One region of the Coprobacillus sp. AF33-1AC genome, then DNA from elsewhere that is predicted to be linked to it. Evidence: a T-box and tRNA genes for the amino acid it is inferred to sense, from the RefSeq annotation. Region 1 holds a T-box; the other holds one or more tRNA genes.
The links. A T-box is a leader RNA that pairs with one kind of tRNA and senses whether it is charged. The one in region 1 lies ahead of alaS (alanine--tRNA ligase), so its partner is inferred to be a tRNA-Ala.
Positions count from the first base shown of each region.

Region 2: it has a tRNA-Ala gene. The T-box ahead of alaS (alanine--tRNA ligase) is inferred to sense a tRNA for this amino acid. The anticodon was not compared.

Region 1 is NZ_QRQB01000004.1:84,988-89,045, forward strand. It holds gene alaS (alanine--tRNA ligase) at 1-2,013, opposite strand, end outside; T-box leader at 2,053-2,244, opposite strand; gene DWZ53_RS02955 (ATP-dependent RecD-like DNA helicase) at 2,407-4,058, opposite strand, start outside.
Region 2 is NZ_QRQB01000020.1:3,338-7,395, reverse strand. It holds gene DWZ53_RS07870 (DEAD/DEAH box helicase) at 1-212, shown strand, start outside; gene DWZ53_RS07865 (PTS transporter subunit IIC) at 222-1,232, opposite strand; gene DWZ53_RS07860 (putative ABC transporter permease) at 1,239-2,009, opposite strand; tRNA gene DWZ53_RS07855 (tRNA-Ala) at 2,110-2,185, opposite strand; tRNA gene DWZ53_RS07850 (tRNA-Ile) at 2,201-2,277, opposite strand; tRNA gene DWZ53_RS07845 (tRNA-Ile) at 2,315-2,391, opposite strand; gene DWZ53_RS07840 (N-acetylmuramoyl-L-alanine amidase) at 2,466-3,176, opposite strand; gene map (type I methionyl aminopeptidase) at 3,277-4,058, shown strand, end outside.

The sequences.
Region 1 (4,058 bases):
ACTATTTGCAACATGACATCCACCACATAATTCCACAGAGTAATCACCAATATTGACAACACGAACAACATCACCATATTTTTCATCAAATAAAGCCATGGCACCTGTTTGTAAAGCTTCTTCTTTTGACATATTTTGAATTTTTACAGTTCTTCCCTCAAAAATAATTTGATTAACTTTTTCTTCAATTTTCTGTAATAACTCATTTGAAATCTTTTCAAAATGAGTAAAGTCAAATCTTAATACTTTTTCATCTACATAAGAACCAGCTTGACTAATATGATCACCTAATAATTCTTGAAGTGCTTTTTGTAAAATATGTGTAGCACTATGATTTGCTGTAATTTGACGACGTTTTTGTTGGTCTACATTTAATGTGAAAACATCTCCCATTTGAATAGAACCTGATGATAATTTTACAAAATGCATATGTTGTTTATTCGGTGCTTTTAATACATTAACAACATCTGCCTTTGTTGTATTATTTTCAATATATCCTGTATCAGCGCATTGTCCACCCATTTCTGCATAGAATGTTGTATTATCAAAAATAACTTCACCATAATCATCAATCTTATCTGTTTTCACTCCATCTTTAAATAAACCTATAACTACTGCTTTAACTGGTGAAGGATCATATGTAAATGATGATGGTAAATCAAAAGCCATCAAATCTGGTTTTTGACTTGTCATAGATTCATTATCTCCTCTTGAAGCACGTGATCTTTCTTGCTGAATTTTTAATTCTTCTCTAAACGCTTTTTCATCTACAGTTAAATTTGATTCTTCAGCAATTTCTAATGTTAATTCATATGGGAAACCATAAGTATCATAAAGTTTAAATGCATCTTTACCACTAATAACACCATTTTCATTTTTATCAATTAATGTTTTTAATAATTTTTCACCATTTAATAATGTCTTATGGAATGCTTCTTCTTCTTTTTTTACCATTGTACTAATAAAATCAACTTTTTCTGGTAAATAGTCATAAAAGTCTTTCATCATATCGCTTACCATTGGTACTAAATTATACATAAATGCTTTTTCAATACCAATTTGTTTTCCATAACGAACAGCTCTTCTTAAAATACGACGTAAAACGTATCCTCTACCAGCATTATCAAACATAGCGCCATCAGCTAAAGCAAAAGTAACAGTACGAATATGATCAGCGATAACACGATAAGCCATTTTATTTTCTTCATAAGAAACATTGGCTAATTTTTCAGTAGCATGAATAATTGGTAAAAATAAATCTGTATCAAAGTTTGTTTCTCCACCTTGAATAATACTTACCAATCTTTCTAATCCCATACCTGTATCAATATTCTTTTGTGGTAATTCTTTGTAATCTTTACGATCAATAGCAGGATTACAATCATATTGTGAAAATACGATATTCCATACTTCAATATATCGATCATTTTCCATTTCTTCAAAGAATAATTTTTCTCCTAATCCTTCAGGATCATATTTTTCCCCACGGTCATAGAAAATTTCTGAATCAGGACCTCCTGGTCCTTCTCCGATTTCCCAAAAGTTTTCATATGTTTTTAAAATATGACTTGGATCAACATGACAAACTTCGGTCCAAATACGATATGCTTCTTCATCATCTGTATATACAGTTACGTATAATTTGTCTTTATCAAATCCAATATATTCTGGACTTGTTAAAAATTCCCAAGCAAAAGGAATCGCTTCTTTTTTAAAATAATCACCAATTGAAAAGTTACCTAACATTTCAAAGAAAGTATGATGTCTAGCAGTTTTTCCAACATTTTCAATATCATTAGTACGAATTGATTTTTGTGCATTGGCAATACGATTACATGCTGGTTTTTCTGAACCATCAAAATATTTTTTTAAAGCTGCAACACCTGCATTAATCCATAATAAAGTTGGATCATTATGAGGAATTAATGATGCACCTGGTTCAATCATGTGTCCTTTTGATTTAAAATAATCCAAAAACATTTGTCTTACTTGATTTCCTGTTAATTGTTTCATTCTTTTTCTCCTTTTTGACAATATAAAAAGTCGTCCTATTCTAGGAACGACTTTATCGCGGTACCATCCTAGTTCATGATATACATGCCCTTAATTTAACCTTAACGCAGTTTCACGGTAATGATTAGTTACTCTCAAAAGTAGCTTTCCTATTTTTCATCCAATTGTTTGCACCAACCACAATTTCTCTTAAGAATTAAAAATAGTACTTATCTTTTTCAACGATTTAACTGCATTATACATGAATTAACAAATGTTTTCAATATGAAACACTACATCTTTTCTTTAATTGTTTCCATCATTTGGCAACCACAATTTGTCTCACTAAACAAAATAGCAAGTGAAACAATTGTTAATGCCATAACTAAATTATTTCTTTTCATATAATCACCTCTATTTAGTATGGTCATCATCCATAAAATCATACAAATTAAGAGTTTGATTATTTTGAAATTGTTGAATAAGTGATGTCTTTCTTCTTTCATCATAATCGTATTGAATTCCTCGTATAAAAGCTTGTGGATCACCTAAAATAAACAATGACTGTTTTGCTCTTGTTAATGCCGTATATAATAAATTTCTTTTTAACATAATTGAATAATCATTTAATACTGACATAATCACAATTTTAAATTCACTGCCTTGTGATTTATGAATAGACATACAATAAGCAAGTGTAATTGTATAAAAATCTTTTGATGTATACATAACAATTCTTCCATCATAATCAACAATAAGTGTATCTTCTAAATACTCCATATTATCTTTTTTACAAATATCAATTAAGATACCAATATCACCATTATACACATCATCTTCAGGTCTATTTTTTAATTGTAAAATTTTGTCGCCTACTCTAAAAATTCTACGACCGACTTTATATTCTAGCTGATTTTCATTTGCAGGGTTAAATACTTCTTGTAATGCATCATTTAAAGCGTCTATTCCTGCCACACCCTGATACATCGGCGCAAGAACCTGAATATCATAGATGTCATAACCCTCTTTAATGGCTTTTTTTACAATTGTAGTAACATTCTTTACCATATCATAATTTGTGCTTTTAAAAAAATGAATATCCGAATAATTTTCAAACAAAGACAAATCTAATAATTGATTGTGAATGATACTATGCGCTAATTGAATAATTCCAGAATCTTTTGACTGTCTAAATATTTCATCTAATTCAATGACATGTAAGTCTAATTGAATTAAATCTTTTAATACATTTCCTGGTGCTACTGAAGGTAATTGATGATAGTCACCAATGAATAGTAATTTATGAATTTTATTTGAAGCATCTAATAATTTACTTAGAAGTAAACAATCAACCATCGAAAACTCATCAACAATTAAAACATCATAATCCAAAGGATGACTATGATCCATTGCAAAAGTATTAGAATGTAAATCCCATTTCAATTCACGATGAATTGTACAGGCTTCTAATCCAGTTAATTCGCTTAACCGTTTTGAAGCTCTTCCTGTCGGTGCAACAAGACCTATTTTTTCTTGAGGATACAGTTGATGATAAACATCTAAAATCAATTTAACAATCGTTGTTTTCCCCGTTCCTGGTCCACCAGTTAAAATCATAAAAGGATATTTTAAAAAGTGATTAATAGCTTCTTTTTGCTTTTTAGCATATTGAATTCCATATTGTTTTTCTTTATTTTCTATAAATTGATCAACTTCGTTTTGGTCGTAAATATCATCAGGAATATGCAAAATTTGCTGGATAAATGATGCTATGAGTTTTTCAGCTTGATACATTTCATAATAATAGTATCGGTTATCTTCTAAGATTACTTTTTCTTCTTCTATTAACTCATCTAAGTATTTTTCAAATTGATCATCAATTTGAAAAATTAATTGATTCATCATTTTTTTTATTTCGCCAAGTGAAACATAAGTACTTCCTGTAGAAAAACCAATTTGTTTAATACTATAAATAATAGCCGCTTTAATACGATGGGGATCTTCAGGAGATCCTCCAATTTTTAAAGCCAGTTCATCTGCTGTTTTAAAACCAATACCGTCGATAT
Region 2 (4,058 bases), on a different contig from region 1:
TGTCAGCTCAAAATCAAGCAACAGACCGTGCTTATCGTATTGGTCAAACAAACAATGTTCAAGTATACAAACTTGTCATGAAAAATTCAATTGAGGAAAGAATTCAAAAATTACAAGAACAAAAACAAGATTTATCTAATATGTTCGTTGAAAACAATAAAGGAACGATTACTTCCATGTCTATTGAAGATGTTGTTTCCTTATTCCAATAAAAAAAGGGATTAAAGATCTGAAATCTTTAAATCCCCTTTTTTTATGTAATTGAGCTTCCTAAACGCCTTATAGAACATAAGTGTTAAAATTGCCGGTAATAAAACATCAACAATCAATAAGATAATCCAAACTTGATTACCACCCATAACAGAAGCCGCCTCAATTAAGCCAACCAACCCTGCTGTTCCCATTCCTGAACCAATCGGTGTACAAACGATATGACATAAAACCGTAGAAATAGGAGCGACAATAATTGAAGATAAAATTGGTGGTAACCATATTACAGGTCGTCTAATGATATTTTTAAACTGTAACATACTTGTTCCTATCGCTATTGCAATAACATCACCAATATCATTATCATCAATACTCATCATTGCAAAGCCAATCATTTGGCAACAACATCCCGCTAAAGCTGCCCCAGCTGCTAAACCATTTAATCCAAGCATGACACCAATCGCCGCCGAAGAAATGGGTGCAGTTAAAGCCATCCCCATTAAAACACCAACTACAATAGACATAAATAAAGGCTGTAAGGCAACTCCATCATTAATAAGTCCTCCAAGCCATACAATTACTTGCGAAATATAAGGACCTATATATTTAGATACAATTCCTGCAACAAGAATTGAACAAAACGGAACCAATAAAATATCTATTGGCGTTTTCCCTTGAATAAGTCTTACCACCTCAATAGCCACAATCACTGTAACATAAGCAATAATTGGATTACCACTTTGAATCGTTCCATTACTAAACGTTCCTGCACCTATTGCTCCTGCAATAATAGCCGCAATTAGATTCAAACCCTTTGCTTCAATAACATAACCAATTCCAACTCCAATCGCAGGACCCATAAGATAACTTGCTATCGTACCCCAACTCGTTAATTCTGAAACATTTAAAAATGTTCCTAACTGTTTTAAAATCGTACCAATGATTAAACTACAAAAGAAACCATAAGCCATACCATTTAAAGTATTAACAACATAATTCCCCTTACCTCTTGAATAAGCCATTCTTTATTACTCCTTTTCACGTATTCTTTCATGTGTTTCTTGAATACGTTTTTTTACTAAATAGGGAAAGGCTTTTAGAATACGCCTTGACCCATAACGATAATGTTTATTCTTTAATTCAATATTAATTTGATCAATCAAACCTCTTAAAGTCTTAATATTTTTTAAGTGTTCTAACTCAACTTCATAATCGGCAAACTTTTGATGGATTCGCATTTGTTCTCTTTCCAACACTTTAACCATTTCTTCCATTTCCTTTTTAAGATGAGTAGCAATATGTACCGAACGAATAAGATCAACAACAAAAATCGTTACCAATATAACAATCAGTACAATTTGTACAGTATAAGGAATAAGTGCTAACTTTTTATCAAAAAAAGGTTGAATAAGACACGTTGCTGCTACACTAAATAAACCAAAGCACACGAATCCTTCCAAACATACTCTTCCGTTTAAATTAAACAGTTTCTTTGAATAATCCCACCAGCGTTCATGAAACATCTTTTCCATGGCCCATGAAGTCAAATACTCTACTACACAAGCAATCAATCCACCCAATAAAAAGATACTATATATTGGATAATGGACCCCTTCCATTCTAAAAAACAACACTACAATTAAAGCTCCACTGCCATAAATCGGTAACATCGGTCCATTTAAAAAACCTCTATTAACAAACTTTTTCATGTAAATAGCGTGAATCATAATTGATTCCCAAATCCATCCACAAAAACTATAAATAAAAAAGGATAAAATATAAATGAATAATTGTTCCATAAAGTTGTTCCTTTCTTTTTAGTTATTATATCATATGCTTTTATTTTTGCATTCTTTCTTATAAAAATAAAAAACCTGTATAAACAGGTTCATTTACTATTGGTGGAGCCAAGCGGGATCGAACCGCTGACCCCCTGCGTGCAAGGCAGGTGCTCTCCCAGCTGAGCTATGGCCCCAGTTATAAATGTTAATGGTGGGCCTGAATGGATTTGAACCATCGACCTCACCCTTATCACGGGTGCGCTCTAACCAACTGAGCTACAGGCCCATAAAATTTATATCATCTATATTAAGCAATTAATTAATGGTGGGCCTGAATGGATTTGAACCATCGACCTCACCCTTATCAGGGGTGCGCTCTAACCAACTGAGCTACAGGCCCATCAATCGACTGCCCATATATATTAACATGATATATCTCTATTCGTCAACACTTTTCTTTATTTTTTTTACATTTTATTCAAGTATTTTTTTACTCTGTTTTTTGTCCTTTTTTGTTGCCTCTTGATCATATTCTATCAAACCCTTAACGATTTGTTCTACCAGTTTTCTTTGATAATTTTCATTTCTTAGTTGACCACACTCATTATAATTAGACATAAATCCACATTCAATCAAAACCCCAACTGTTTGGGTTGCTCGTAAAACTCTAAAACCACATCCACTAATAGGTTTGCGACTATGCGTTACTTCTTTTAAATGTCTATCTATTTTGTTTGCTAGTGTTTTACCTTTTTTACTACGATAGTAATGAAAAACTTGTGAACCCCACGCCTTTGAGTTATTGGCAGCATTTTGATGAATACTTAATAAATAATGAGCTTGATGCTTGTCAATCTCTTTCACTCTCAAATACATATCATCTTGTTTTGAATAATGATGATTTCTTTTGGTCATATCATAATCACCGTCTCTTGTTAAATAGACTGTTGCTCCATAATATTCTAATTCACTTTTTAATAGCTTCGATATGGATAAATTAATATCATCTTCCTTATATCCATATTCCATGGCTCCATTATCTAAACCACCATGTCCAGGATCAATCACAACATATCGATACTTTAAAGGTGTTGCATGACTTTGACTATATACCTTTTGATAGAAATAAAAAGGAATCATTAAAACACACACTATAATAATAATCATGATACACTTTCTTTTCATAAATTCACCTGTTTTAATATATGTCTTGATTATTTTATTATGATATGATGTGAAATATCTATTATTCTAGTGTATACTTGAAACGAAAGAAGGTTGAAATATGAAAAAGAAATGCTGGTGTGGTAGTCAGCTTGTCTACGATGTATGTCATGAAGAATTTGATAAAAAATTAAAATATTATAAAAAACATGGTTATAAAGTACCTACTCATAAAATGATTAAAAATCAAAAACAAGTTGAAGCAATAAAGAAAGCTGCTGTTGTGAATAATGGTTTATTAGATTATATTGAAAAAAACATCAAAATTGGTATGACAACTCAAGATATAGATGATATGGCAGTAGCGTATACTTCAAGTCATGGTGGATATTCTGCTGATTTAAATTATCAAGGATATCCAAAAAGTATTTGTACTTCAGTAAATGATGAGGTTTGCCACGGTATTCCTGGTAACTATGTATTAAAAGATGGAGACATTATTAATGTTGATGCAACAACTGGTGTCAATGGTTATTATGCAGATGCTTCAAGAATGTTCATGCTAGGTCATGTTAGTGAAGAAGCAAAACGTTTAGTTAAAGTAACTAAAGAATGTTTAGAAGAAGGTATGAAAGCTGTAAAACCATGGAAAAGCTGTATTGGTGATATTGGTGCTGCCATTGAAAAACATGCTCATTTAAACGGATATAGTGTTGTTCAAGAATTTTGTGGTCATGGTATTGGTTCAAGCATGCATGAGGATCCTTATGTTTTTCATTTTAAACCAAACGAAAAAACAGAACTTATTGTTCCCGGTATGGTCTTTACAATTGAACCTATGATTAATCAAGGAACAAGACATATTCATTTAGGGTACGATAATGATTGGACAGTTTATACTGA